DNA from 4 places in the Enterobacter cloacae complex sp. 394I7 genome. Region 1 is predicted to be linked to each of the others. Evidence: predicted binding sites of a transcription regulator. Region 1 holds the regulator's gene; each other region holds the start of a gene.
The links. Region 1 encodes PurR, which represses purine synthesis genes. Its sites were predicted from a motif close to CANGCAAACGTTTGCNTG; they were not measured.

Region 2: a site for PurR is predicted at 5,336-5,353, ahead of cvpA (colicin V production protein). Genes of this name have one in related genera too.
Region 3: a site for PurR is predicted at 3,140-3,157, ahead of AC2FAP_RS17365 (NCS2 family permease). Genes of this name have one in related genera too.
Region 4: a site for PurR is predicted at 3,570-3,587, ahead of gcvT (glycine cleavage system aminomethyltransferase GcvT). Genes of this name have one in related genera too.

Annotation. Positions count from the first base shown of each region.
Region 1 covers NZ_JBXWCR010000001.1:891,741-899,244, reverse strand. Annotated here, with positions in the region: gene gloA (lactoylglutathione lyase) at 1-312, shown strand, start outside; gene rnt (ribonuclease T) at 409-1,059, shown strand; gene grxD (monothiol glutaredoxin 4) at 1,105-1,452, opposite strand; gene AC2FAP_RS04385 (C40 family peptidase) at 1,792-2,565, shown strand; gene sodB (superoxide dismutase [Fe]) at 2,688-3,269, shown strand; gene AC2FAP_RS04375 (MFS transporter) at 3,308-4,474, opposite strand; gene cydH (cytochrome bd-I oxidase subunit CydH) at 4,638-4,727, opposite strand; gene purR (HTH-type transcriptional repressor PurR) at 5,025-6,050, shown strand; gene punR (DNA-binding transcriptional activator PunR) at 6,067-6,978, opposite strand; gene punC (purine nucleoside transporter PunC) at 7,094-7,504, shown strand, end outside.
Region 2 covers NZ_JBXWCR010000001.1:2,233,307-2,240,810, reverse strand. Annotated here, with positions in the region: gene AC2FAP_RS10815 (aspartate-semialdehyde dehydrogenase) at 1-609, shown strand, start outside; gene truA (tRNA pseudouridine(38-40) synthase TruA) at 609-1,421, shown strand; gene AC2FAP_RS10805 (DedA family protein) at 1,450-2,109, shown strand; gene accD (acetyl-CoA carboxylase, carboxyltransferase subunit beta) at 2,264-3,169, shown strand; gene folC (bifunctional tetrahydrofolate synthase/dihydrofolate synthase) at 3,237-4,505, shown strand; gene dedD (cell division protein DedD) at 4,495-5,196, shown strand; gene cvpA (colicin V production protein) at 5,409-5,897, shown strand; gene purF (amidophosphoribosyltransferase) at 5,934-7,451, shown strand.
Region 3 covers NZ_JBXWCR010000005.1:32,343-39,846, forward strand. Annotated here, with positions in the region: gene pstA (phosphate ABC transporter permease PstA) at 1-780, shown strand, start outside; gene pstB (phosphate ABC transporter ATP-binding protein PstB) at 828-1,601, shown strand; gene phoU (phosphate signaling complex protein PhoU) at 1,616-2,341, shown strand; gene yieH (6-phosphogluconate phosphatase) at 2,426-3,091, opposite strand; gene AC2FAP_RS17365 (NCS2 family permease) at 3,257-4,594, shown strand; gene AC2FAP_RS17370 (NADPH-dependent FMN reductase) at 4,682-5,248, opposite strand; gene AC2FAP_RS17375 (4'-phosphopantetheinyl transferase family protein) at 5,285-6,031, opposite strand; gene yidZ (HTH-type transcriptional regulator YidZ) at 6,154-7,125, opposite strand; gene AC2FAP_RS17385 (MFS transporter) at 7,094-7,504, opposite strand, start outside.
Region 4 covers NZ_JBXWCR010000002.1:220,104-227,607, reverse strand. Annotated here, with positions in the region: gene gcvP (aminomethyl-transferring glycine dehydrogenase) at 1-1,845, opposite strand, end outside; gene gcvH (glycine cleavage system protein GcvH) at 1,971-2,360, opposite strand; gene gcvT (glycine cleavage system aminomethyltransferase GcvT) at 2,384-3,478, opposite strand; gene ubiI (FAD-dependent 2-octaprenylphenol hydroxylase) at 3,909-5,111, opposite strand; gene ubiH (2-octaprenyl-6-methoxyphenyl hydroxylase) at 5,124-6,302, opposite strand; gene pepP (Xaa-Pro aminopeptidase) at 6,299-7,504, opposite strand, start outside.

The DNA.
Region 1 (7,504 bases):
GAAAACCCGGAATATAAATACTCGCTGGCGTTTGTGGGTTACGGCCCGGAAACGGACGAAGCGGTCATCGAACTGACCTACAACTGGGGCGTGGACAGCTATGAGCTGGGCACCGCTTATGGTCATATCGCGCTGGAAGTGGACAACGCAGCCGAAGCCTGTGAACGTATTCGCAGCAACGGCGGTAACGTGACGCGCGAAGCTGGCCCGGTCAAAGGCGGCACCACCGTGATCGCGTTTGTTGAAGATCCGGACGGCTACAAAATCGAGCTGATTGAAGCCAAAGACGCTGGTCGCGGTCTGGGCAACTGATCCCGCAGGGCGCAACATGCGCCCGTACTTTTACTGCATCCCCATCCAAAATTTGCCATAATGCGCACTGCTTTTTTCCCCATGTAAGAGACCCTGATGTCCGATAACGCTCAATTTAGCGGTCTGTGCGACCGTTTTCGTGGTTTTTATCCTGTTGTGATCGATGTTGAAACAGCCGGATTTAACGCTAAAACCGATGCGCTGCTTGAAATTGCCGCCATCACGCTGAAGATGGATGAACAGGGATGGCTTACACCGGACACCACGCTGCATTTCCACGTTGAACCGTTTGAAGGGGCCAACTTACAGCCCGAGGCGCTGGCCTTTAACGGCATCGATCCGCATAACCCGCTGCGTGGTGCGGTAAGTGAATATGACGCGCTGCACGCCATTTTTAAAATGGTGCGTAAAGGTATGAAAGAGAGCAACTGCAGCCGCGCCATTATGGTGGCGCATAACGCCACGTTCGATCACACCTTTACCATGGCCGCTGCCGAGCGCGCGTCGCTCAAGCGTAACCCTTTCCACCCGTTTGTGACCTTCGATACCGCGGCACTGAGCGGTCTGGCGTTGGGACAAACGGTATTATCAAAGGCATGTATTACGGCAGGCATTGAGTTTGACGGTACGCAGGCACATTCCGCGCTTTATGACACCGAGCGGACGGCGGAACTGTTTTGCGAAATTGTGAACCGCTGGAAGCGTCTGGGCGGCTGGCCGCTGCCTATGGGTGACAGTGAAGAATAAAAAAAAGCGACCTCATGAGGTCGCTTTTTTGTCTTCGCAGATAACTTACTCCGCGTCTGGCTCTTCCGTTTTGTACTTCGCAGCCGTTTCTTTGATCAGCTGCTGCAGTTCACCGCGCTGATACATTTCGATCAGGATATCGCAACCGCCGACCAGCTCACCGTCTACCCACAGCTGTGGGAACGTCGGCCAGTTAGCGTATTTAGGCAGCTCAGCGCGGATGTCCGGGTTCTGCAGGATATCAACGTAAGCAAAACGCTCACCACAGGCAGACAGCGCCTGAACCGCTTGCGCGGAGAAGCCACAGCTTGGCAGCTTCGGAGAACCTTTCATATACAGCAGAATCGGGTTTTCAGCGATCTGGCGCTGGATTTTTTCAATAGTGGTGCTCATGTCTTGCTTCCTTTAACTTCTGTTACGGCATTCGTCTGTCATTGTAGCGGTTCAGACTGCCATCGGAAAATAACATTTTTGTCACGTCTTTCTTATTTTACCGCGAGTGATGAAAAGTTGCATTGCAAATGGTGTTTAACCCTGCGGCACTCAGGGTTTTGTTTAGGGAGTGAACAATAGTGCGACAGATTGATGAATTTTTTTGCACTTGCTAACGAAACAGGATTGTAGATTGAAAAATGCTATTAACTTATCGGGTTTTTATAGATTAGAATCGACGGGCTTTGTAAATCATTCGCGGGTATTATTGATGACCTGCATTTATCAGGGGACTGCCCAGTGGCGCGGATAAATAAAATCTCGATCACGCTCTGTGCTTTACTGTTTACAACACTCACTTTCACGCCAGTGGCGAACGCCTCTCAACAGGCGCGGCACTCTGCTGTACAAAAAACGCATCTGGCCAAAACCACAGACCGTAAGAAAAAAACCACCAGCAAGAACGACAAGAAAAAGACCACCACCCAGACTAAAAAGACCGCCTCCAGCAAGACGAAAACAAAACCTTCCCGCACTGCCCACGCAACCAAAAGCAAAGCCTCGCAAACTGCAGCTAATCTCGTGACGGAAAAATGCATCCCCCGCAAAGGTCATAAAGCGAAATGCACGAAGGTCACGAAAATAGCGGAAGTGCATAAGGTTCGCGTACAGAAAGCGCAAAAAACGGCGTTGAACAAACTGATGGGGCAGATTGGCAAACCCTATCGCTGGGGCGGCAGCTCACCGCGTACCGGTTTCGACTGCAGCGGCCTCGTCTATTACGCCTATAAAGATCTGGTGAAGTTCCGAATTCCACGTACCGCCAATGAGATGTATCACCTGCGCGACGCGTCACCGGTCAACCGCGGTGAACTGGAGAATGGCGATCTCGTCTTCTTCCGCACTCAGGGGCGCGGCACGGCTGACCACGTTGGCGTATATGTAGGCAACGGGAAATTTATCCAGTCCCCACGTAGCGGCCAGGACATCCAGATAACCTCTCTCAGTGAAGACTACTGGGTACGTCACTATGTCGGCGCACGCCGCGTGATGACGCCAAAAACCATTCGCTAACCCCTGCCCTGCCACAGCCGTGGCAGGGTAAGTTCCTCTTTTGCATACCCTTTCAATTTGCTATTCTGTCCCTGTTGTCTGTGTGGTTATTGGCAACATAAAAAACAATAAGGAGAGAAGCAATGTCGTTCGAATTACCTGCACTACCATATGCAAAAGACGCCCTGGCCCCGCACATTTCTGCGGAAACCCTGGAGTATCACTACGGCAAACATCACCAGACGTACGTCACCAATCTGAACAACCTGATCAAGGGCACCGATTTTGAAGGCAAAACGCTGGAAGAGATCGTCCGCAGTTCAGAGGGCGGTGTCTTTAACAATGCCGCTCAGGTGTGGAACCACACCTTCTACTGGCACTGCCTGGCACCGAATGCAGGCGGCGAACCTACGGGTGAACTGGCTGGCGCGATTAACGCGGCATTTGGCAGCTTTGCTGATTTTAAAGCGAAGTTTACGGATGCTGCAGTCAAGAACTTCGGTTCTGGCTGGACGTGGCTGGTGAAAGACGCGGATGGCAAACTGGCTATCGTTTCCACCTCGAACGCGGGTACGCCACTGACCACCAGCGCAACGCCGCTGATGACCGTGGACGTCTGGGAACACGCTTACTACATTGATTACCGTAACGCGCGTCCGAACTACCTGGAGCACTTCTGGGCACTGGTTAACTGGGCGTTTGTGGCGAAGAACTTCGCCGCGTAAGAGACACGCAGAAGGGGTTGCCCTTCTGCGTTTTTTAATTATTCAGCAGCGCACGCTGCTTCCGGCTGTTTACGGCCAGACATCATCACTAACAGCAGGCCGAGCGCGGCAATTATCGCCCCCATCACCGGCACAAAGCTGTATCCCAGGCCACCAGAAATGACGGCTCCACCGGCAGCGGCTCCAAGCGCATTGCCAAGGTTAAACGCGCCAATATTGACCGACGACGAGAGACCCGGTGCCTCATGGGCAACGCGCATCACGCGCATCTGCAGCGGCGGAACCACGGCAAAGGTCGCAGCCCCCCAGACAACCATCGCCATCGCCGCCCCGACCTCATTACGCGCCAGCCATGGAATGGCGATCATGATGACAATCAGCAGCGTTAAAAAGCCTTTCAGCGTCCCGCTCACGGAACGATCGGCGAATTTCCCGCCGAGATAGTTGCCTATAGAGAACCCGACACCAATCAGCACCAGCATCGCGGTCACAAAGAGAGGCGTCGCGTGGGTGATATCGTGCAACACCGGTGAAATATAGGTGTACAGGGTAAACATGGCGCCCGCCCCCAGTACGGTGGTCAACAGCGCGGAGAGCACCTGCGGGCGCATCAGTACCGACAGCTCTTTGCGGACGTCAGGACGTTCACCAGCGCTGCCTTTCGGCAAGGAGAAGTACAACGCCACCATGGCGATAACACCCAGCACGGCCGTCGCCAGGAACGACATGCGCCAGCCGATCGCCTCACCCAGCCAGGTTGCGGCAGGTACACCGCCAATGTTGGCAATCGTCAGACCCATAAACATGGTTGCCACGGCACTCGCCTGCTTGTGTTTTGGCACCACGCTTGCGGCCACAACCGATCCCAGCCCAAAGAACGCGCCGTGGTTAAGACTGGTCAGAATGCGGGACAACATCAGGGTGGTGTAATCCGGAGCAATCGCGGAGAGCACGTTGCCCAGCGTAAATATCGCCATCAGGAAAATCAGCGCATTGCGGCGCGCGCGGTGTGAAAGCAGAAGCGTCATGAGCGGTGCCCCCACCATCACGCCAATGGCGTAGGCGCTGATGAGCATCCCGGCCGCCGGGATAGAAACATCCACGCCCCGGGCGATAACAGGCAGTAACCCCATCGGGGAGAATTCAGTGGTGCCAATCCCAAAAGCGCCAATCGCCAGGGCAAGCAGGGGAAAATTGATTTTCATGCGTCAACTCCGGATGCCGTGTCATGTCGTGACACAGAACAAAGAAGCCGAAAGCATGACATCAATCACAAAAAATGAGAAGTTAACAAATTGGCAAAAGATTTTTGCCGCAGGCGTAACAATCAGGAAAACTGAGAGGGAGAGAGCTCTCCCTCCGTGTAAATCAATGCAATGCAGCCGTCAGACCCGCCGCAACAATCAGAGCCAGTACAATAACGGTGGTCACCAGCGAAAACTTCAGATCGTAGCTCATCAATTTTTCTCCTTTTAATCTCCCCACGAAAAGTGAGCCTGCTCATTTTTACACAGTTTAGTTCAAAAATCTTCCTGGATTTAAACTGATAACCACTTTAGCTCTTCCCCTTTTCATCAAGATAGGACAAAATTCCACGCTAAATTTATTAGCGTACCGGCCATTGACCCCCTCCTGACGTCCTGTGTCGTTTTCCCGGCGTGCCGCAATTCAAGATTGCGTGATAAGGGTGAGAGAAGGCAAACGTTTACCTTCAAGTTTTTCAGGAGTTTAGGATATGGTCTGGAGTGACATTTAATGGCAACAATTAAAGACGTAGCAAAACGCGCAAACGTTTCCACTACAACCGTATCACATGTAATTAACAAAACCCGCTTTGTGGCGGAAGAGACGCGCAACGCCGTCTGGGCGGCAATCAAAGAATTACACTATTCACCGAGTGCGGTGGCGCGCAGCCTCAAAGTTAATCACACCAAATCCATTGGTTTGCTGGCTACCAGCAGTGAAGCGGCCTATTTTGCCGAGATCATTGAAGCGGTCGAGAAAAACTGCTTCCAGAAAGGCTATACCCTGATTCTGGGCAACGCGTGGAACAGCATTGAAAAACAGCGCGCTTATCTCTCCATGATGGCACAAAAGCGTGTGGATGGCCTGCTGGTGATGTGTTCAGAGTATCCGGAGTCCGTGCTTTCCATGCTGGAAGAGTACCGCCATATTCCTATGGTGGTCATGGACTGGGGCGAAGCACGTGCAGACTTCACCGACTCCGTCATCGATAACGCGTTTGAAGGCGGCTATATGGCAGGCCGTTATCTGATTGAACGCGGTCACCGTGAGATTGGTGTGATCCCGGGTCCACTGGAGCGCAACACCGGAGCCGGGCGTCTGGCCGGGTTTATGAAAGCGATGGAAGAGGCGCTGATTACCGTGCCGGAAAACTGGATCGTGCAGGGTGACTTTGAACCGGAATCCGGTTACCGCGCAATGCAGCAGATTGTCTCCCAGCCGCATCGCCCGACAGCCGTTTTCTGTGGCGGTGACATTATGGCGATGGGTGCTCTCTGTGCCGCCGATGAACTGGGTTTGCGCGTGCCGCAGGACATTTCCGTGATCGGGTATGACAACGTGCGCAACGCGCGCTTCTTTACCCCGGCGCTGACCACCATCCACCAGCCAAAAGACTCGCTGGGTGAAACGGCCTTCAATATGCTGATGGACAGGATCGTCAACAAGCGTGAAGAGTCTCAGTCTATTGAAGTTCACCCGCGTCTTATCGAACGCCGTTCCGTTGCGGATGGCCCGTTCCGCGACTATCGTCGTTAATCTTTTACGGGGCCAGTTATACTGGCTCCCGTAGCCATTCCCGGTTAAGCGTCTCACTGTCTCCCAGGTAATCCAGCAGCCAGGCCATTGCGGGCGACACATCATTTTGTTGCCAGGTGAGGCAACAGGCCGCATCCGGAAAAGGATTTTCCAGCGTCAGTTCAACCCATTCACCGGTGTCGATTCGGGGCCGTGCAAAATGGCCAGGGACCATGGCAACGCACAGCCCTGCGCTGAGGCATGTTGCTGAGGATTCCCAGTCCGGCGCAACCACCCGTCGCTGGTTATCCAGCAGCCAGGTAATGCGTTTGGGCAACGAACGCGAGGTATCTTCCAGCACCAGCGAGGGCCAGTTACGGAGCGTTTCGTCGCTGAGCGGCCCGTCCATGGCCGCCAGCGGATGATCGCTTGCCACCACACATTTCCAGCTGAGCATGCCCATGTCGCGAAAGGCAAAGCGTCCCCCAACCGGGATCGCCTGCGTGGCACCGATCGCCATCTCTGCCCTGCCATCCGCCAGCGCATCCCAGACGCCGTTAAACACTTCCTGGGATACCCGCAATTCGACATCCGAGAAATGGCGATAGAAATCGACAATCATCTGCCGGGTACGTTCCGGTTTTACGATGTTATCCACGGCAATGGAAAGATGTCCTCGCCAGCCGTTAGCGATCTGCTGACACTGTTCGCGGGTGATCTGCATTTTTTTGATAACAGAACGCCCTTCTTTCAAAAACCATGCCCCGGCGGGCGTTAATTCCACATCACGGTGACGCCGTTCAAACAGCGGAACGGCCAGCCATTCTTCAAGCTGACGCACCGTATAGCTGATTGCCGAGGGGACGCGGTGCAACTCCTGCGCTGCACCGCTAAAGCTGCCGTTGCGTGCAACAGCATCGACCACTTCAAGAGAATAATCTGACCACATTTTCTGCCTGCAAAAATTTTGAATGCACTCGCCAAATATTAGCGTTTCACAAGCTGCTTTGCACTCCCTACACTCTGCGCAAACATAGACCTGCCTCCCTCAGGAGAAAAAAACAATGCAACCCAGGAAAGGATTTTTAGTCTGGCTCGGTGGTTTAAGCGTGCTGGGCTTTTTAGCCACTGATATGTACCTGCCCGCCTTCGCCGCAATGCAGGAAGATTTACAGACCCCGGCGGCAGCCATCAGCGCCAGCCTGAGCTTATTCCTCGCGGGCTTTGCCTTCGCGCAGCTGCTCTGGGGGCCTCTCTCTGACCGCTTTGGCCGTAAACCGGTGCTGTTGCTGGGGCTGGCTATCTTTGCCGTCGGCTGTCTGGGAATGTTATGGGTACGCGATGCAACCTGGCTGCTGGTACTGCGCTTCGTGCAGGCCGTTGGCGTCTGTGCTGCCGCGGTGACCTGGCAGGCGCTGGTCACCGACTACTATCCGGCCAACCGTACAAACCGCATTTTCGCCACCATTATGCCG
Region 2 (7,504 bases), 1.3 Mb from region 1:
CAGCTGCTTACCGCGCTGAAACCGCTGATCGACGAAGGCGGCCTGTCGCGTATCTTCGTTACCAGCCTGCTGTCTGCGTCTGCCAACGGCAAGCAAGCGGTTAACGCACTGGCCGGGCAGAGCGCGAAATTGCTGAGCGGCGTTCCGATTGATGAAGACGACTATTTTGGTCGCCAGCTGGCGTTTAACATGCTGCCACTGCTGCCGGATCGCGAAGGCAGCGTGCGCGAAGAGCGCCGTATTGTCGATGAAGTCCGCAAAATCCTGCAGGATGACGGCCTGATGATCTCTGCCAGCTGCGTGCAGTCTCCGGTCTTCTACGGCCACGCGCAGATGGTTGGTTTTGAAGCGCTGCGCCCGCTCGCCGCAGAAGAAGCGCGTGACGCGTTTGGTCGTGGTGAGGATATCGCCCTCTCCGAAGAGAGTGAGTTCCCGACGCAGGTTGGTGATGCGACCGGTAGTGCACATCTGTCTGTTGGCTGCGTGCGTAACGATTACGGAATGCCTGAGCAGATCCAGTTCTGGTCAGTTGCCGATAACGTTCGCTTTGGCGGCGCGCTGATGGCGGTGAAAATTGCGGAGAAACTCGTGCAGGAGTACCTGTACTGATGTCAGAAGTGGATCACAAGCCTGTTCATAAAATTGCCCTCGGTATTGAGTACGATGGCAGTAAGTATTATGGCTGGCAGCGTCAAAATGAGGTGCGCAGCGTCCAGGAAAAACTGGAAAAAGCGCTCTCTCAGGTGGCGAATGAACCGATAAGCGTTTTCTGTGCCGGGCGTACGGATGCCGGCGTTCACGGCACGGGGCAGGTGGTTCATTTTGAAACCACCGCTGTGCGAAAGGACGCTGCATGGACGCTGGGGGTGAATGCGAATTTACCTGGAGACATTGCGGTTCGTTGGGTTAAAGATGTTCCCGATGATTTTCATGCGCGTTTCAGCGCCACCGCGCGCCGTTACCGCTATGTCATCTACAATCAGCGCCTGCGTCCGGCGGTGTTAAGCCAGGGCGTGACGCATTTTTATGAACCGCTTGATGCTGAACGTATGCATCGTGCGGCGCAGTGTCTGATTGGTGAAAATGACTTTACCTCGTTCCGTGCGGTGCAGTGCCAGTCCCGTACGCCGTGGCGTAATGTCATGCACATAAACGTCAGCCGTTATGGCGCGTATGTGGTGGTGGATATCAAAGCCAATGCCTTTGTACATCATATGGTGCGGAATATTGTGGGCAGCCTGATGGAAGTGGGTGCCGGACACCAGCCGGAGAGCTGGATTGCAGAACTGCTGGCAGCGAAGGACAGAACGCTTGCGGCAGCCACGGCGAAAGCGGAAGGGCTGTATCTGGTCTCGGTAGACTATCCGGATCGGTTTGACCTGCCGAAACCGCCAATGGGCCCGCTGTTTTTAGCGGACTAATCAAAGGTGCAATTAAGGCTTAGACAAAATGGACGTAATACGTTTTTTGATTGATTTCATCCTGCATATTGATGTTCACCTGGCGGAGCTGGTCGCGCAGTACGGCGTCTGGGTTTACGCTATTCTGTTCCTCATTCTGTTCTGTGAAACCGGTCTGGTTGTCACCCCGTTCCTGCCGGGGGATTCACTGCTGTTCGTGGCCGGCGCGTTATCCGCGTTACCGACTAACGATTTGAATGTGCATCTGATGGTTGTGTTGATGGTTATCGCCGCGATCATTGGTGATGCGGTGAACTACACGATTGGACGGGTGTTTGGTGAGCGGCTTTTCAGCAATCCGGACTCGAAAATTTTCCGTCGCAGCTATCTCGACAAAACCCATGCGTTCTATGAACGTCATGGCGGCAAAACCATTATCCTTGCCCGTTTTGTGCCTATTGTGCGTACATTTGCACCGTTTGTGGCGGGAATGGGGCATATGTCCTATCGTCACTTTGCGGCATATAACGTTGTTGGCGCGCTGCTGTGGGTGCTGCTGTTTACCTATGCCGGCTACCTGTTTGGCGATCTCCCGGTGGTCCAGGAAAACCTTAAGTTACTGATTGTAGCGATTATTGTGCTTTCGGTACTGCCTGGCGTTATTGAGATTATTCGTCACCGACGTGCGGCAGCAAAGCAAGCGAAGTAAATGCATACTGGCGGTTCGACCACTTTTTTATCCAAAGTTTCGGGCTGTTATGTTTTAATGTGCAACATTCATGGTCTGTTGGAGGCAAAAATGGCATTATTCGCCTCTTATAGCAAAACTGGCATACGACCAGGTTCAGGCAGAAAGGTTATCAATGAGCTGGATTGAACGAATTAAAAGCAACATAACCCCGACTCGTAAAGCGAGCATTCCTGAAGGGGTATGGACGAAGTGTGATAGCTGCGGCCAGGTTCTGTACCGCGCAGAGCTGGAACGCAATCTTGAGGTGTGTCCGAAGTGTGACCACCACATGCGTATGACGGCGCGTAATCGCCTGCATAGCCTGCTGGACGAAGGTTCTCTGGTAGAACTGGGTAGCGAGCTTGAGCCAAAAGACGTGCTGAAGTTCCGTGATTCCAAAAAATACAAAGACCGTCTGGCCTCTGCACAGAAAGAGACCGGCGAGAAAGACGCGCTGATCGTCATGAAAGGCACCCTGCACACGATGCCGGTGGTGGCTGCCGCGTTTGAGTTCTCCTTTATGGGTGGCTCAATGGGCTCTGTCGTGGGTGCGCGTTTCGTGCGTGCCGTTGAGCAGGCGCTGGAAGACAACTGCCCGCTGATCTGCTTCTCCGCCTCCGGTGGTGCACGTATGCAGGAAGCGCTGATGTCGCTGATGCAGATGGCGAAAACCTCTGCTGCGCTGGCGAAAATGCAGGAGCGCGGTTTGCCGTACATCTCCGTGCTGACCGACCCGACGATGGGTGGCGTTTCCGCAAGCTTTGCCATGCTGGGCGATCTGAACATCGCTGAGCCGAAAGCGCTGATCGGTTTTGCGGGTCCACGCGTTATCGAACAGACCGTACGTGAAAAACTGCCGCCGGGCTTCCAGCGCAGTGAGTTCCTCATCGAGAAAGGCGCTATCGACATGATCGTCCGCCGTCCGGAGATGCGCCTGAAACTGGCAAGCATCCTGGCGAAGCTGATGAATCTGCCAGCGCCGAACCCGGATGAGCCGCGCGAAGGCGTGGTGGTGCCGGATCAGGAACCCGAGGCCTGATAACTGAAAAGGGCAGGGCCGGATGGCGCTGCCCTTTTGCTTTCTCAACTGTTAATGACCGGGCATCATGGAAAATAAAAGCATTCCCCAAGCCACGTCGCCCCTGGCCGCGTGGCTTTCTTATCTGGAAAACCTGCACAGTAAAACCATCGATATGGGGCTTGAGCGCGTAAGCCAGGTTGCCGCGCGTCTCGACGTACTGAAACCAGCGCCGTTTGTGTTCACCGTTGCCGGAACGAACGGTAAAGGCACGACGTGCCGCACGCTGGAATCTGTCCTGATGGCAGCAGGCTATAAGGTTGGCGTTTACAGCTCTCCACACCTCGTGCGGTATACCGAGCGGGTGCGTGTGCAAAACCGCGAGCTGCCGGAATCAGCGCATACTGCCTCTTTCGCGGAAATTGAAGCCGCGCGCGGTGAAATTTCATTAACCTATTTTGAATACGGCACCCTGTCGGCACTGTGGTTGTTTAAGCAGGCGCAGCTGGACGTGGTGATTCTGGAAGTCGGCCTCGGCGGGCGTCTTGATGCCACCAACATGGTGAATGCGGATGTGGCCGTCGTGACCAGCATTGCGCTGGATCATACCGACTGGCTGGGGCCGGATCGCGAAAGCATTGGTCGCGAGAAAGCCGGGATTTTCCGGGCGAATAAACCTGGCGTGGTCGGCGAGCCGGATATGCCGCACACCATTGCAGAGGTGGCGAATGAGACGGGTGCGCGTCTGCTGCGCCGTGGCGTAGACTGGCAGTATGAGGTTCAGGCAGACGGCTGGCGCTTTAGCGATGCGCAGGGCGCACTGGACAACCTGCCATTGCCGCAGGTGCCGCAGCCTAACGCGGCAACCGCGCTGGCGGCACTGCGCGCAAGCGGTCTGGCGGTGAGCGAGCAGGCGATTCGCGAGGGCATCGAGCGGGCGATTCTGCCCGGGCGTTTCCAGATTGTCAGCGAGTCACCGCGCCTGATCCTCGATGTGGCGCATAACCCGCATGCCGCGGCGTATCTCGCGGGACGTCTCAAATCGTTACCAAAAACCGGGCGCGTGCTGGCGGTTATCGGTATGCTTCATGATAAAGATATTGGCGGTACGCTGGCCTGCATGGAGAGTGTGGTCGATAGCTGGTATTGTGCTCCTCTGGAGGGGCCACGCGGGGCGACCGCTGAGCAGTTGATGGAACATCTCGGCAAAGGCGCAATCTATAATAGCGTGGCTCAGGCCTGGCATGCCGCGATGGCGGATGCTAAACCAGAAGATACCGTGCTGGTGTGTGGCTCGTTCCACACGGTGGCACATGTCATGGAAGTGATGGACGCGGGGAGAACCGGTGGCGAGTAAGTTTCAGAACCGTTTAGCAGGAACAATAGTGCTGGTGGCGCTGGGAGTCATTATTCTCCCGGGCCTGCTCGACGGGCAGAAAAAGCACTATCAGGATGAGTTTGCAGCCATTCCTCTGGTACCGAAACCGGGCGATCGCGACGAGCCGGATATGCTGCCTGCGGCGACACAGGCCCTTCCTGCTCAGCCGCCGGAAGGCGCAGCGGAAGAGGTTCGCGCGGGTGATGCGGCTGCGCCGTCTCTTGATCCGTCTCGTCTGGCGGCGAGCAACACCAACGATATCGATCCTGTACCGGTTCCGGTCGTGCAGCCTAAACCGGCTGAGAAACCGAAGCCGGTCGAAAAAACGCAGCCGAAACCGCAGCGTGATAAAACGAGCGAACAGCTTGCCGCAGCGACTGAGACACCGCCTCCGGCGAAACCGGCTCAGCAGGAAGCCGCACCGACGGGCAAAGCCTACGTCGTGCAACTGGGTGCGCTGAAAAATGCCGATAAGGTCAATGAGGTCGTGGGTAAACTGCGCAGTGCGGGATATCGTGTTTACACTTCACCTTCCACGCCGGTACAGGGTAAAATTACCCGTATTCTCGTGGGGCCAGAAGCGTCCAAAGATAAGCTTAAAGGATCGCTGGGTGAGCTGAAGCAGATCTCCGGCCTGAGCGGTGTGGTGATGAGCTACAGCGCGAACTAACCCCTCCCTCACCCTTATCCTTTCTATGAAGAGAAGGTGGGGGGGAAGAGTGACGGCAGACGTCCACAGAGACGTAAAAAGCCACGGCGTTGAACATTTTTTCAGCGCCTTTTTTATTTACGCGTGGGAAGGAAATCCCTACGCAAACGTTTTCTTTTTCTGTTAGAATTCGCCCCGAACTGGATGACAGGGCGTTAAATCGTGGGACACATATGGTCTGGATTGATTACGCCATCATTGCGGTGATTGGTTTTTCCTGTCTGGTTAGCCTGATCCGTGGCTTTGTTCGTGAAGCGTTATCGCTGGTAACCTGGGGTTGTGCTTTCTTTGTTGCCAGTCATTACTACACTTACCTGTCTGTCTGGTTCACGGGCTTTGAAGATGAACTGGTCCGAAATGGAATCGCTATCGCGGTGCTGTTTATCGCGACGCTGATTGTCGGCGCTATCGTAAATTACGTGATAGGTCAGCTGGTCGAGAAAACCGGTCTGTCAGGAACAGACAGGGTACTCGGGATCTGTTTCGGCGCACTACGAGGCGTGCTGATTGTGGCCGCGATCCTGTTCTTCCTGGATACCTTTACCGGGTTCTCCAAAAGTGAAGACTGGCAAAAATCGCAGCTCATTCCAGAGTTCAGTTTCATCATCAGATGGTTCTTTGACTATCTGCAAAGCTCGTCGAGTTTCTTGCCCAGAGCGTAATGCGCTCTGAGATGTGGCTTAACGAGGAAAAGACGAATGTGCGGTATTGTCGGTATCGCCGGTTTCATGCCGGTAAACCAGTCGATTTATGACGCGTTAACGGTGCTTCAGCACCGTGGGCAGGATGCTGCGGGTATCATCACCATTGATGCAAACAACTGCTTCCGTTTACGTAAGGCGAATGGTCTGGTAAATGATGTGTTTGAAGCCCGCCATATGCAGCGTCTGCAAGGTAATATGGGGATCGGTCACGTTCGTTATCCTACTGCTGGCAGTTCCAGCGCCTCTGAGGCTCAGCCTTTCTACGTCAACTCACCGTATGGCATCACGCTTGCCCACAATGGCAACCTGACCAACGCGCACGAGCTGCGTAAGAAGTTGTTCGAAGAGAAACGTCGCCACATTAACACCACCTCTGATTCTGAAATTCTGCTCAATATCTTTGCCAGCGAGCTGGATAACTTCCGTCACTACCCGCTGGAAGTAGACAACATTTTTGCCGCCGTTGCCGCGACTAACCGCCAGATCCGTGGTGCGTATGCCTGCGTGGCGATGATTATCGGCCACGGGATGGTTGCCTTCCGCGATCCAAACGGCATCCGCCCGCTGGTGCTCGGTAAGCGCGATCTCGGTGATGGTCGTACCGAATACATGGTTGCCTCTGAAAGCGTGGCGCTGGATACCCTCGGCTTCGAGTTCCTGCGTGATGTTGCGCCTGGCGAAGCGGTCTATATCACTGAGAAGGGCCAGCTGTTCACCCGCCAGTGTGCTGACAACCCGGTGAGCAATCCGTGCCTGTTTGAATATGTTTACTTCGCCCGTCCGGACTCGTTTATCGACAAGATTTCCGTTTACAGCGCGCGCGTGAACATGGGGACAAAACTTGGCGAGAAGATTGCCCGCGAATGGGACGATCTGGATATTGACGTCGTTATTCCTATTCCGGAAACGTCCTGCGATATCGCTCTGGAAATCGCCCGCATTCTGGACAAGCCATACCGTCAGGGATTTGTGAAAAACCGCTACGTTGGTCGTACCTTTATCATGCCGGGTCAGCAGCTGCGCCGTAAGTCCGTACGTCGTAAACTGAACGCAAACCGCGCTGAGTTCCGCGACAAAAACGTCCTGCTGGTGGATGACTCCATCGTTCGCGGCACCACCTCAGAACAGATTATTGAGATGGCGCGCGAAGCGGGTGCGAAGAAAGTGTATCTGGCCTCAGCCGCACCGGAAATTCGTTTCCCGAACGTGTACGGCATCGATATGCCAACCGCCAATGAGCTGATCGCTCACGGTCGTGAAGTGGACGAAATTCGTCAGATCATCGGTGCCGACGGCCTGATTTTCCAGGATCTGAACGATCTTATCGACGCAGTACGCGCTGAGAACCCGGATATTCAGCAGTTCGAATGCTCCGTGTTTAATGGCGTTTACGTGACGAAAGACGTTGACCAGCAGTACCTCGACTACCTTGATTCGCTGCGCAACGACGATGCGAAAGCCGTCCAGCTGCAAAACGATCTCGAAAGTTTAGAGATGCACAACGAAGGTTGATGTCTGTGCAAGTGAGGGCATTTGCCCTCACTTGCAACTCCCCGCAAAATCCT
Region 3 (7,504 bases), on a different contig from region 1:
ATGGCGTTCGGTCTGTTCTGGCTGGTCTGGATCCTGTTCTCGACCGTTGTGCGCGGCATCGACGGGATGTCGCTGTCACTGTTCACCGAGATGACGCCGCCGCCAAATACGGCGGGCGGCGGCCTGGCGAATGCCCTGGCGGGCAGCGGTTTGCTGATCCTCTGGGCGACGGTAGTTGGTACACCGCTTGGCATTATGGCGGGGATTTATCTGGCGGAGTACGGGCGTAAATCCTGGCTGGCAGAGGTGATTCGTTTCATTAACGACATCCTGCTGTCTGCGCCGTCTATCGTGGTCGGTCTGTTTGTTTACACCATTGTGGTGGCGCAGATGGAACACTTCTCCGGCTGGGCCGGCGTGATTGCGCTGGCGCTGCTGCAGGTACCTATCGTCATTCGTACCACCGAGAACATGCTGAAACTGGTGCCGGATAGCCTGCGTGAAGCGGCTTACGCGCTGGGCACGCCGAAGTGGAAAATGATCTCCGCGATTACGCTGAAAGCCTCCGTATCGGGGATCATGACCGGTATCCTGCTGGCCATTGCCCGTATTGCAGGCGAAACGGCGCCGCTGCTGTTTACTGCCCTCTCCAACCAGTTCTGGAGTACGGACATGATGCAGCCGATCGCCAACCTGCCGGTGACGATTTTTAAATTTGCGATGAGCCCATTCGCGGAATGGCAGCAGCTGGCCTGGGCCGGGGTGCTGATCATTACCCTTTGCGTACTGTTGCTGAACATTCTGGCGCGCGTCATTTTCGCGAAGCAGAAACACGGTTAAATTTTTACGGCGCGGCAGATCGCGGCGCCGAATGAGGAAATGAGTCAATGAGTATGGTTGATACTGCCCCGGGTAAGATTCAGGTTCGTGATTTGAACTTCTACTACGGCAAATTCCATGCCCTGAAGAACATCAACCTGGATATCGCCAGGAACCAGGTCACGGCATTTATCGGTCCGTCTGGCTGTGGTAAATCCACGCTGCTGCGTACCTTTAACAAAATGTATTCGCTCTATCCGGAGCAGCGTGCCGAAGGTGAAATCATCCTGGACGGCGATAACATTCTGACCAACAGCCAGGATATCGCCCTGCTGCGTGCAAAAGTCGGGATGGTGTTCCAGAAACCGACGCCGTTCCCGATGTCCATCTACGACAACATTGCCTTTGGCGTACGTCTGTTTGAAAAGCTCTCCCGTACGGATATGGATGAGCGCGTTCAGTGGGCTTTGACCAAGGCCGCATTATGGAACGAAACCAAAGATAAGTTGCACCAGAGCGGTTACTCTCTCTCCGGTGGTCAGCAGCAGCGTCTGTGCATTGCGCGTGGTATCGCCATTCGCCCGGAAGTGTTGTTGCTGGATGAGCCGTGTTCAGCTCTGGACCCGATCTCAACCGGCCGTATTGAAGAGTTGATCACCGAGCTGAAGCAGGATTACACCGTGGTTATCGTGACCCACAACATGCAGCAGGCTGCGCGTTGTTCCGATTACACGGCGTTTATGTACCTGGGCGAGTTGATTGAGTTCAGTAATACGGACGATCTGTTCACCAAGCCCGCTAAAAAGCAAACAGAAGACTATATCACCGGTCGTTACGGTTGATTCAGGAGCGCGCTATGGACAATCTCAATCTTAACAAACACATTTCAGGCCAGTTCAACGCAGAGCTGGAAAGTATTCGCACTCAGGTGATGACCATGGGTGGCATGGTTGAGCAGCAGCTTTCCGATGCCATTACCGCGATGCACAACCAGGACAGCGAGCTGGCAAAGCGCGTTATCGAAGGTGATAAAAACGTCAATATGATGGAAGTCGCCATTGATGAAGCCTGCGTGCGTATTATCGCCAAGCGTCAGCCAACGGCGAGCGACCTGCGTCTGGTTATGGCGATCATCAAAACCATCGCCGAGCTGGAGCGTATTGGTGACGTTGCAGATAAAATCTGCCGCACCGCGCTGGAGAAATTCTCTCAGCAGCACCAGCCACTGCTGGTGAGCCTCGAGTCGCTGGGTCGTCATACCGTGCAGATGCTGCATGACGTACTGGATGCCTTTGCGCGTATGGATCTGGACGAAGCGGTACGTATCTACCGTGAAGACAAAAAGGTCGACCAGGAGTATGAAGGCATCGTGCGTCAGCTGATGACCTACATGATGGAAGACTCCCGTACGATCCCAAGCGTCCTGACCGCGCTGTTCTGCGCGCGCTCAATCGAGCGTATCGGTGACCGTTGCCAGAACATTTGCGAATACATCTTCTACTTCGTGAAAGGACAGGATTTCCGTCACGTTGGCGGCGATGAGCTGGACAAGCTGCTGGCGGGTAAAGATCCGAAAGAGTGATGCGCTAACATGCCCGGTGCTGCTGAGCTTACCGGGCCTGCGAGCCTTATAGGCCGGATAAGCGTCAGCGCTATCCGGCTTTTTTTAGCGAGTAATATTCCACCCGCGAGCCTTCCACAATTCTGGCAGCTGCGCCAGATCGGTGAAGGTCGTCACTTTTGGATGATCGATCGGTTTGTTGTGCGGATCGGCGCAGAAGTAAAACACCTCCATACCCGCATCAATCCCCGACTGCGCTCCCGCAGAAGAGTCATCCACCAGAATGCAGTTCGCCACGTTAACGTTCATCGCTTTTGCTGCATGGAACATCAACGCCGGGTCTGGCTTCCAGCGCTGGATATCGTAGCCGCTGAACAGTTTTTCCGGGAAGTGGTGCAACATTTCAAGCTTACCCAGCGAGTGCTGCATTTTGCTGACCGGACCGTTCGAGACCACGCAGATGGGCACCGTCATCGCATCCAGAAGCGCATTCGCCCCGGCAATGACTTCCAGCTCGGAGTCGAAGAGGCGTGCGACCTCGGCGCGGTAGACCGGCTCCAGATCTGCTTTCGCCAGATCCACACCGTGCTCTTCGTTAATGATGTCGATGATCTCGTAGAGCTTCACGCCCTTAAAGCGTTTAAACACCTCTTCGAGATCCAGCGTAATGCCAAATTCCCTGAACATGGTCACATACGCGCGGGAACAAATGACCTCACTGTCGACCAGCGTACCGTCGCAGTCGAAAAATACCGCTTCAATTCCGGACATGCCTTTCCCTTTTTACAAGTTTAACGTTTACGTACGGCAGTTTAATGAGACGCAATCGTTGCCGTATAAGCAAAATCAATGAAAAAAGTATCTTGTAACCGCCACTATTGTCGCATTTTGGTATAGGATAGCGACGAATTTTCCCTCCTTGTTCGGAAATTGATGATGAGTCAACAACACACTACCCAGACATCTGGTCAGGGTCTGCTTGAGCGCGTGTTTAAACTGCGTGAGCACGGCACAACGGCACGCACCGAAGTGATCGCCGGTTTCACCACCTTCCTGACGATGGTCTATATCGTTTTTGTTAACCCACAAATTCTGGGCGTTGCTGGCATGGACACCAGCGCCGTCTTCGTGACCACCTGTCTGATCGCTGCGCTGGGCAGTATCCTGATGGGTGTGTTCGCTAACCTGCCCGTGGCGCTGGCCCCGGCAATGGGTCTGAACGCTTTCTTCGCGTTCGTGGTCGTCCAGGCGATGGGTCTGCCATGGCAGGTCGGCATGGGCGCTATCTTTTGGGGCGCGGTTGGCCTGCTGTTGCTGACCATTTTCCGTGTACGTTACTGGATGATAGCCAATATTCCGGTGAGCCTGCGCGTGGGCATTACCAGCGGTATTGGTCTGTTTATCGGCATGATGGGTCTGAAAAACGCAGGCGTTATCGTGGCTAACCCGGACACGCTGGTGAGCATCGGTCACCTGACCTCGCACAACGTGCTGCTGGGCGTGCTGGGCTTCTTTATCATCGCTATCCTGGCCTCGCGCAATATTCATGCGGCCGTGCTGGTTTCCATCGTGGTCACCACGCTACTGGGCTGGATGCTGGGCGATGTGCAGTACAAAGGGATTGTCTCCGCGCCACCGAGCGTGTCTACCGTCATTGGGCACGTCGATCTGGCAGGCTCCCTGAACCTGGGTCTGGCGGGCGTGATTTTCTCCTTCATGCTGGTTAACCTGTTTGACTCCTCCGGTACGCTGATTGGCGTGACCGACAAAGCCGGCCTGGCGGATGAGAATGGGAAATTCCCGCGCATGAAGCAGGCGCTGTTCGTTGACAGTGTCTCCTCTGTCACCGGCGCGTTTATCGGTACATCGTCTGTTACCGCTTACATTGAATCCTCTTCAGGTGTCTCTGTGGGTGGCCGTACCGGTCTGACGGCGGTTGTGGTGGGTATCCTGTTCCTGCTGGTGATCTTCCTGTCACCGCTGGCGGGCATGGTGCCTCCGTATGCAGCAGCCGGCGCGCTGATCTACGTGGGGGTGTTAATGACCTCCAGCCTGTCGCGCGTGAAGTGGGATGATTTAACCGAAGCGGTGCCTGCGTTTATTACCGCGGTGATGATGCCGTTCAGCTTCTCGATCACCGAGGGTATCGCGCTGGGCTTTATCTCCTACTGCGTCATGAAGATTGGTACCGGTCGCTTCCGCGACCTCAGCCCGTGCGTCATCATTGTGGCGCTGCTGTTTGTGCTGAAGATTGTTTTTATTGATGCCAAATAAACAGAAAGCCCTTTTCGACGAAAAGGGCTTTTGTGTTTGCGCCCTCTCCCTGTGGGAGAGGGCCAGAGTGAGGGTGTCAGGCTACGTTTAAGCTTTCACTCGCTTAATATAATCACCAAACGCGGTCAGTTGGCCAGAAAGATGGTCACGCGTACTTTGATCCACCACTTCACCCGTCTGCGGGTCGACCTTGTTCTGAATCACGCCCCCCATAAATTCCGGTTTGTTCATTACCATCGCATCCAGGAAGACCAGGATCTGACGCAGATGGTACTGGCAGCGTGCCCCGCCAATCGCGCCCATAGAGCTGGTCTGGATCAGCACCGGTTTACCCGACAGCGGCTGCTCCGGGAGACGGGATAACCAGTCAATGGCGTTCTTCAGGCCACCCGGGACGGAGTAGTTATATTCAGGCGTAACAATGACCACGCCGTCTGCCTGACGGATCTGCTCTGCAAGCGCTTCTACGCTCTGTGGAAACCCTTCTTCCTGCTGCACGTCCGCGTCGTAAAGCGGAATGTCGCCAATCGATGGCAGGGCGCTAATGTCCATACCTGCCGGTGCCAGCTGAGGCAGCGTGCGGGCAACCATCCCGTTAAATGAACCTTTGCGCAGGCTTCCCAGTAACGTAACAACTTTCAACGTATCAGACATGATTACTCCTGTTTCATCATGATGACCCTGAATGGATCAGCTAAGGGTATATGCTTTTTCTGCCGGTAAACTGGTTAATCTCATCAGGCGCGCGGCGGGTTCGTTGGCTCGCTCGGGCACATCCGGAAGGCTACTCCATCCGTGTTGACTGTCAAATTCCCAGATTTTCAATCGTTCGATGGCGGGAGTCACCGCGATGGACCAAATCAGTACGTCTTCAGCATCGCTGAGCGCCTCTACCAGCGTGGCTTTAGCGGAACGCAGGCGTCCGGAGCCTGGAAGCAATTGCAGCAGGCTGGCGTCGTCTGATGCACAGCCACAGAGCTTTCGAATGCTCTGGCGTAAGGTAATGAGCTGAGCTCTGGCCTCGATGGGATCGTTCTGGTTACGCACCCACAGCTTTTCATTGCTGGAAAGCGGGTAGTCATCGTGCGGGTTCGCGCCGTGGAAGCCGCGGGTTGCGTGCTGAAGCTCCATGTCCAGGCCGCAATCCCCTTCAGTGGTGAGCGCGACGCCAATGATATTGCCCGTATAGGCAATGGAGAAACGCGGCAGCTCCGGGTCGGCAAAGACCGGGCGGCCTTCAGGTTGGGTGAGGATATCCGGCAGTTCACTGGTGCCGTACAGCATGAACATCAGCTCAGCGAGAAGCGCGCGGGATGCCAAAAACCGCGTCCGGCGATGCTCCGGCAGTTTACGTGCTTCCTGGTGACACGCGGATGAAATTCTGCCCGATACGAGATGTCCCTCTGTCAGTATCCCTCTTGCAAAGTGCGTTGCCATTTTTCGCTCCTTGATAATGGTCGTATTCGGTTAAACGGTTACATGATTATCGCTTAACTTGCCTTCTGTTTTAATCAGTAAATGGGAGTAAGAGAAGCCTGAGGACCCAACTTTACATTTTCTTAGGCAAAAATAAGCGCTGGAGCGGCATATAGCGCTTTGATTGTCTCACGGAGCCAGAGGATTTTCGGATTATGGCTGTTTCGTTTATGCCAGATCAGCGTGAAAGGAACGGTCAGTTTTTCAGCCTGGGCTTCATCAATGGGAATGGGCAGGGCGATCAGCTTACGCTGGTGGAGTTGATTATAGTGATGGCAGTAGTGTGGCGCCGTGGCGATGTAGTTATGGCCTGGCTGCGCCGCCATAAACATCGACTGTTCGAAACCGGGCAGGCTCATGGCGATATTACGCTCACGTCCCATCTCTCTGAGCACCTCATCAAGCGCCCAGGTGTCGCTGCGCTCCCAGAAGATGCTGATATGCGGATAGCGCAGGAAAGTCTCCAGGTTCCACTCTTCCTGAAGAGCCGGATGATCTTCGCGCAAATAGACGCAGGGGCGGACGCTGAACAGAATTTCGTAGTCGATAAACCACGGCATGAGCTTCAACAGCTCGCGGGAGCGCGGATGCGTTTCACGGCCCGTGAAGCCAAGATCGACTTCTCCGCGCGTAATGGCATCCACCGAGTCGTAATCCCAGTGGCGCATCTTTACCGTGGCCTGTGGATAGCGCTGATTGACCTGCTCGAGCAGGGCATTAAAGCGGATCAGCATCAGAGGCGTTTCCGCGGCCAGCACGAACGTCAGCCCGCCCGGGGAGTCATGATGGAATTTATCGAGGATCTGATTGCCAATCTGCATCCAGTCGGCCAGATCCTGCTCCAGGCTCATCGTCAGCGGTGTCGGCAGCAGGCCTAACGGTGTTTTCACAAACAGCGGATCGTCAAACCAGTCGCGCAGCTTCGCCAGCGATTTACTTACCGCGGACGGGGTCACGTTCATCCGTTTCGCGGCTTTGGTTACGCTGCGCTCCTGCAGCAAAAGCTGCAGGCACAACAACAGGTTAAGATCGAGACTGCTGATTGGCTTCTTCATAATGGGCCGCGGGCTGGATGACCATAAGTAAGGTGATGCAGAGCATGCTACAACCAATCAGAATCCCGATCAGCATATTGAGCGCATTAAGGCCGATGACCGCCGCCAGCCATATCCACAGCGACGAACCGCAGACCTGTGCAATACCCAGCACCGAGCTTGCCACACCCGCGCGCAGCGAGAACGGGCCAAGTGCCTGACTCATCGCCACGCCAAAGCCGACGGAGAAGCCGGCGCAAATCAGCGTAATCCCTACCAGCATCAGCGCATGTGTGCTGGTGGTCGCCAGAATCCCCCCCGCAGCGAGGAACAGCACCTGAGAGGTTAGCATGAGCGTGCGCTGGCGGAAGATATTCAGTGCGAACGGCGTCGAGAACGA
Region 4 (7,504 bases), on a different contig from region 1:
CGCCATCTGGGCAGACGCCGGGTTGGTGCCATGCGCAGAACTCGGGATCAGGCAGATATCGCGATGCCCTTCATTGCGGCTTTCGTGATAGTGACGAATTGCCAGCAGGCCCGCGTATTCCCCCTGCGCCCCGGAGTTTGGCTGCATGCAGAGTGCATCGTAACCGGTCAGCTTCACCAGCCAGTCGGAGAGCTGGTTGATCATCAGATGGTAACCTTCGGCCTGCTCTGGTGGGCAGAACGGGTGCAGCTCGGAAAATTCAGGCCAGGTGATTGGGATCATCTCTGCCGCAGCGTTCAGCTTCATGGTGCAAGAGCCCAGCGGGATCATCGCCTGGTTCAGCGCCAGGTCTTTGCGCTCCAGAGAGTGCATATAGCGCATCATCTCGGTTTCGCTGTGGTAGCGATTGAACACCGGGTGAGTCAGGATCGCATCATCACGCAGCATGCTTTCCTGGATAGAGCGGCTGTCGAGCGCGACATCTTTATCGAGCGTATCAATGTCCAGGCCGTGCGCATCGCCCAGCAAGACGTTAAACAGGTTAACGATATCTTCGCGGGTAGTGCTTTCATCCAGGGTAATGCCTACCGCGTTATGGATGTCGCTACGCAGGTTGATCTCTGCCGCGTCAGCACGAGCCAGCACCGCGGCTTTGTCAGCCACCTCAACGCACAGCGTGTCAAAATAATGGGCGTGGCGCAGTTTCAGGCCTTTCTGCTGCAGACCACAGGCCAGAATATCCGCCAGACGGTGAATACGGCTGGCAATGCGTTTCAGGCCAACCGGACCGTGGAAGACAGCGTACAGGCTGGCGATATTGGCCAGCAGGACCTGCGAGGTACAGATGTTGGAGTTCGCTTTCTCACGACGAATATGCTGCTCGCGAGTCTGCATTGCCATGCGCAGCGCGGTGTTACCGGCGGCATCTTTTGAAACGCCGATGATACGGCCAGGCATGGAGCGTTTGAATTCATCTTTTGCGGCAAAGAACGCCGCATGTGGGCCACCGTAGCCCATCGGGACACCAAAGCGTTGTGCAGAACCGAAAACAATGTCCGCGCCCTGTTTACCTGGAGCCGTCAGCAGGACCAGCGCCATAAAATCAGCCGCGACGCTGACAACCACTTTGCGGGCCTTCAGCTCAGCAATCAGTGCGCTGTAGTCGTGAACGTCGCCGGTGGTGCCGACCTGTTGCAGCAGCACGCCAAACACATCCTGATGATCGAGGACTTTGTCGGCGTCGTCGACAATCACGTCAAAACCAAAGGTTTCGGCACGGGTACGAACCACATCAAGCGTTTGCGGATGCACGTCCGCTGCCACGAAGAAGCGGTTGGCATTTTTCAGTTTGCTCACGCGCTTCGCCATTGCCATTGCTTCGGCGGCGGCGGTGGCTTCATCCAGCAGTGAAGCGGACGCGATATCCAGGCCGGTCAAATCCAGCGTAACCTGCTGGAAGTTCAGCAGCGCTTCCAGACGGCCCTGAGAAACTTCTGGCTGATACGGGGTGTAGGCGGTGTACCAGCCCGGGTTTTCCAGCATATTACGCAGAATAACCGGGGGTAACTGCACGTTGGTGTAGCCCATGCCAATGTAAGACTTATAGCGCTTGTTCAGGCCGGCAATTGCCTTCAGCTCCGCCAGAGCGGCGAATTCAGTGGTGGCTTCACCCACCTGAGGCGGCGTGGCAAGCTGGATGTCTTTTGGCACAATCTGGCCGATCAGTGCATTTAATGAATCCGCGCCAACTGTCTTCAGCATCTCCTGCTGTTGCTGAGCATCCGGCCCAATGTGACGTTCAATGAAGGCGCCACGGTTTTCAAGCTGGCTTAAAGTCTGTGTCATGAGCGATGGTTCCTGAAACGTGCAGTGAATGTGTTTTCTCCCTCTCCCTGAGGGAAAGGGCTGGGGTGAGGGTGTCGTCTGTTCCCCTCACCCTACCCTCCCCCCAAAGGGGAGAGGGTTAAGGCTTACTCGTTTTCTAACAGCGCTTCGTACGCGGTGGCATCCAGCAGCGCGGCGACCTGCGATTCGTCGCTGGCTTTGATCTTGAAGATCCAGCCGCCTTCATAAGGCTCGCTGTTCACCAGCTCCGGGGAGTCGCTCAGGGCGTCGTTCACGGCAACAATTTCACCGCTTACCGGGGCGTAGATATCAGAAGCCGCTTTTACGGACTCGGCCACGGCGCAGTCATCGCCTGCTTCCACGGATGCGCCGACTTCAGGCAGGTCAACAAACACCATGTCGCCCAGCAGCTCCTGCGCATGCTCGGTGATCCCTACGGTGTAAGTGCCGTCCGCCTCTTTGCGCAGCCACTCGTGTTCTTTGCTGTATTTCAGTTCTGCTGGCACATTGCTCATTGAAGTTCTCCTGATAAAAATGATTAGGCGACCGGCTTACCGGCGCGAACAAAAATCGGTTTGGTCACGTTGACCGGCATTTCACGGTTGCGGATTTGCACCACTGCCGTTTCGCCAATGCCCGCCGGAACACGCGCCAGTGCAATACTGTAGCCCAGCGTCGGGGAGAAGGTACCGCTGGTGATCACGCCTTCACGCGGGTTGCCGTCAGCATCTGTAAAACGCACCGGCAGCTCGCCGCGCAGCACGCCTTTCTCGGTCATCACCAGGCCTACCAGTTGTTCAGTGCCCTTTTCACGCTGCATTTCCAGCGCTTCACGGCCAATAAACTCACGGTCAGCAGGTTCCCAGGCGATGGTCCAGCCCATGTTGGCCGCCAGCGGTGACACGCCTTCATCCATCTCTTGCCCGTAGAGGTTCATACCGGCTTCCAGACGCAGCGTATCGCGCGCACCCAGACCTGCCGGCTTAACGCCGGCTTCCACCAGCGCACGCCAGAAATCGGCGGCTTTCTCATTCGGCATGGCAATTTCATAGCCCGCTTCACCGGTGTAGCCGGTGGTCGCGATAAACAGATCGCCCGCCTGTACGCCGAAGAACGGCTTCATGCCGTCGGTGGCTTTACGCTGCTCATCGGTGAACAGAGAGGCGGCTTTAGACTGCGCGTTCGGCCCCTGTACGGCGATCAGCGACAGATCATCGCGGACGGTGATGTCGATGGCGTAAGGCTCAGCGTGTTGGGTAATCCAGGAGAGGTCTTTTTCGCGGGTGGCGGAGTTTACAACGAGGCGGAAGAAATCTTCAGAGAAGTAATAGACGATGAGGTCATCAATTACGCCGCCGGAGGCATTTAGCATGCCGGTGTAGAGCGCTTTGCCTGGCGTCTTCAGTTTGGCGACGTCGTTTGCCAGCAGATAACGTAAAAACTCCCGGGTGCGGCTGCCATGCAGGTCGACAATCGTCATGTGTGACACGTCGAACATACCGGCATCGGTGCGCACCGCGTGGTGCTCATCAATCTGCGAGCCGTAGTGCAGCGGCATCATCCAGCCATGGAAGTCCACCATGCGTGCGCCGCATAACACGTGTTGTTCGTACAAAGGAGTCTGTTGAGCCATCTTTTCCTCGTTGAATAAGCAGGGCTGTCTTGCGTTTCGCACACCTGAACAGTGCCACGAAACCCGGCGCCGCGATCGCTTTCTGGACCCCGACGCAAACGTTCTCTTTTACCTGAACTTACCACCGAAACCGGCGATTAACCATAAGGTAAAACGGGCCATCACATTAGCTTATGACCTAAAAACACGAAAAAGCTTACAGAATTATTCACTGGCAAACTGCGATTAAACCCGCATAAAATTAACATTGCTCTAACAGGATTTAGCAGATGGTGATATTTCATGCGGAAAAACGGGCGGAATTTCCGTAACATAAAAATAGTAAGATTAGATTTTCTAATGCGAAAAATGCGGTGAAATTAGATTATTTCAAACGAGTGAATTTCCCCGGCGCAGAGGCCGGGAAAACAAAGTGTGACGGGGGTCTATATTAGCGCAGCCAGTCCGGCAGGTCGTTAAGACCCATCGCCTGGCGAAGGAGTTGAGGTTTTACGCCCGGAAGGGTATCGGCAAGTTTAAGGCCGAGGTCGCGCAGCAGTTTTTTCGCTGGATTCGCGCCGGCAAACAGCTCACGGAAACCCTGCATGCCTGCCAGCATCACCGCTGCACTGTGCTTACGGCTACGTTCGTAGCGACGCAGATAGAGATGCTGGCCGATATCTTTGCCTTCGCGATGCAGGCGACGCAACTCTTCTACCAGCTCTGCCGCGTCCATAAAGCCAAGGTTCACGCCCTGCCCGGCCAGCGGATGGATCGTATGCGCCGCGTCACCCACCAGCGCCAGACGGTGCGCCGCAAACTGACGCGCATAGCGTCCGGTTAACGGGAACACCAGCCGCTCGCTCTCAAGGGTGCATAGCCCAAGACGGTTATCAAACGCGACGCACAGCGCCTGGTTAAACGCCTCGGGAGTCGCCTCCTGCATCTGTTGCGCTTTATCAGGAACCAGAGACCAGACAATCGAACACAGGTGCGGATCGCTCAACGGCAGGAATGCCAGAATGCCGTCATTGTGGAAAATTTGGCGCGCCACCCCACCGTGCGGCTCTTCAGTGCGAATCGTTGCCACCAGAGCATGATGGCGATAGTCCCAGAACGTCAGCGGAATATCCGCCTTGTTACGCAGCCAGGAGTTGGCACCGTCAGCGCCCACGACCAGTCGCGCGGTCAGCATGTCACCGCTTTGCAGGGTGATAAAGGCGTCGTTTTCTCCCCAGGCGACCTGCTGGATTTGCGCCGGTGCCAGCAGCGTGACATCGCTGCAGGACTGCGCTTTTTGCCACAGAGCATGGTGAATAACGGCATTTTCGATGATGTGTCCCAGATGGCTGTAGCCCATGCTTTCATCATCAAACGCGATATGACCAAAGCTGTCTTTGTCCCACACTTCCATGCCGTGATAACAGCTGGCACGCTGCGCCACGATCTCTGACCAGACGCCAAGGTGCGTCAGCAACTTTTCACTGGCCGCATTGATTGCCGAGACGCGCAGTTCCGGCGGCGCGTCCTGCGCGACAGGCTGAGGCACGTTTTGCTCCAGTACCGCAACGCGCAGGCCGCTGCCCTGTAAACCACAGGCCAGCGCCAGTCCTACCATTCCGCCGCCAACGATGGCGACATCAACATTTTGCACGGTGATAACTCCTTAACGCGCGACCCAACCAAGAGTCCGCTGCGCCAGCACGTCACGTGCCGGAATGAATAATTCCATCGCCATTAGCCCAAGATTGCGGCCTGCAACCAGGGGTGCCCAGCGATTGGCAAACAGGTGCACCAGACCATCCGTCACACCAATCGTCGCCTCTTTATCTGCCCGGCGTCGCTTCTGGTAATGGCTGAGCACCGACCAGGCACCACAGTCTTTTTGCTCGCTCCACGCCTGTGAAAGCGCTTCTGCCAGGCTCATCACGTCGCGAAGCCCGAGGTTAAACCCCTGCCCGGCGATGGGATGCAATGTCTGCGCGGCATTGCCGACCAGCGCCATGCGATGGGAGATAGACTGCGAGGCGGTGGTCAGCGACAACGGGTATACGCTCCGCTTTCCCGCGTGGGTAATACGTCCCAGCCGCCAGCCAAAGGCTTTTTGCAGCTCGGTACAAAAACGTTCGTCAGACCAGGTCTGTATCTCAGCCGCGTTGTCCTGCGGATGGCACCACACCAACGAACTGCGATCGTGGGACATGGGCAGCATCGCCAGCGGGCCATGCTGGGTGAAACGCTCAAAAGCGCGGCCGTTGTGAGCGCCCGCTGTCGAAACGTTAGCAATGACGGCCACCTGCCCGTAGGGCTGTTGTCGCCACTCCACGCCGCACTGCGTGCCGAGCGAAGAGCGCGAACCGTTTGCCGCTACCAGAAGCTGGCCTTCAAGGACGGTACCGTTATCCAGCACCACGTTGACCGACGCGTCACTGCGGCTAAAGCTGGCCACACGCGCCGGGCAATGCAGGGTCACGCCTGGCGCATCCTTAAGCAGGCGGAACAGGCGTAACCCGACGTCGTGCAGCTCCACGACCCGGCCCAGCGCATCTATACGGTAATCATGCGCATCCAGAGTAACGAAACCGGCATGACCGCGATCGCTGACGTGAACGGTTTTAATCGCCGTCGCGCAGTCGGCTATCGCCTGCCAGATGCCAATGCGTGAGAGTTGCTGACAGGTACCCTGCGCCAGTGCAATGGCGCGGGCATCAAAACCGGGGTGTTCAGAGGCCTCTGGCGCAACGGCCTCCACCAGATGCACCGGCAGTTTTCCCTGCGTAAAATGCGAGATGGCCAGTGCCAGCGTGGCTCCGGTCATCCCGCCGCCAACGATAGTCACGCTCATACGCGTGCCGCTGCCATCAGCGCCTCGATATCGTCAGCATTTTTCACGACGCTGGCGGTCAGGTTTTCGTTGCCGGTTTCGGTAATGACGATGTCGTCTTCGATACGAATGCCAATCCCGCGGTATGCTTCCGGCACGTCGGCATCCGGCGCGATATACAGCCCCGGCTCAACGGTTAATACCATGCCTGGCTCCAGCACGCGGGAACGATCGGCACCGTATGCTCCCACGTCATGCACATCCAGCCCCAGCCAGTGGCTCAGGCCGTGCATAAAGTACGGACGATGCGCGTTCTCGGTAATCAGGGTATCCACGTCGCCTTTCAGGATACCGAGCTTCACCAGACCGGTGATCATGATGCTCACCACTTCGCCGGTCACTTCCTGAATGGACGTGCCTGGACGGTACAGCCTGAGCGCCGTCTCGAGCGATTCGAGGACGATGTCATACACCGCGCGCTGTGCGGGGGTGAATTTACCGTTCACCGGGAACGTACGGGTAATATCGCCCGCATACCCCTGGAATTCGCATCCGGCGTCAATCAGCACCAGATCCCCGTCGCGCAGCGCACTTTCGTTTTCGGTGTAGTGCAGAATGCAGCCGTTTTCACCGCCGCCGACAATGGTGTTGTATGAAGGATAACGCGCGCCGTGGCGGTTAAATTCGTGATGAATCTCCCCTTCCAGCTGGTATTCAAACATTCCCGGGCGGCATTTCTCCATGGCGCGGGTGTGTGCCAGCGCACTGATTTCACCCGCGCGGCGCATCACGTCCAGCTCTTCCGGGGATTTGAACAGACGCATCTCATGCACCACCGGACGCCAGTCCGTCAGGGTGGCTGGCGCGGACAGATTCTGCCTCGAACCTTTGCGCAGCTTATCCAGAGCAGTAAAGACAATCTCATCGGCATACGCATACTCGCCCTGCGCGTGGTAAAGCACATCCAGGCCATTGAGCAGTTGATAGAGCTGCTGGTTGATTTCACTGAATGCCAGCGCCCGATCCACCCCCAGCTTCTCTGGCGCAGCCTCTTGCCCTAAGCGGCGGCCAAACCAGATTTCTGCAGTGAGATCGCGTACGCGGTTAAAAATCACGCTGTGGTTGTGGGTGTCATTACTCTTAATCAGCACCAGTACCGCTTCCGGCTCGTTGAAGCCGGTGAAGTACCAGAAATCGCTGCTCTGGCGATAGGGGTATTCGCT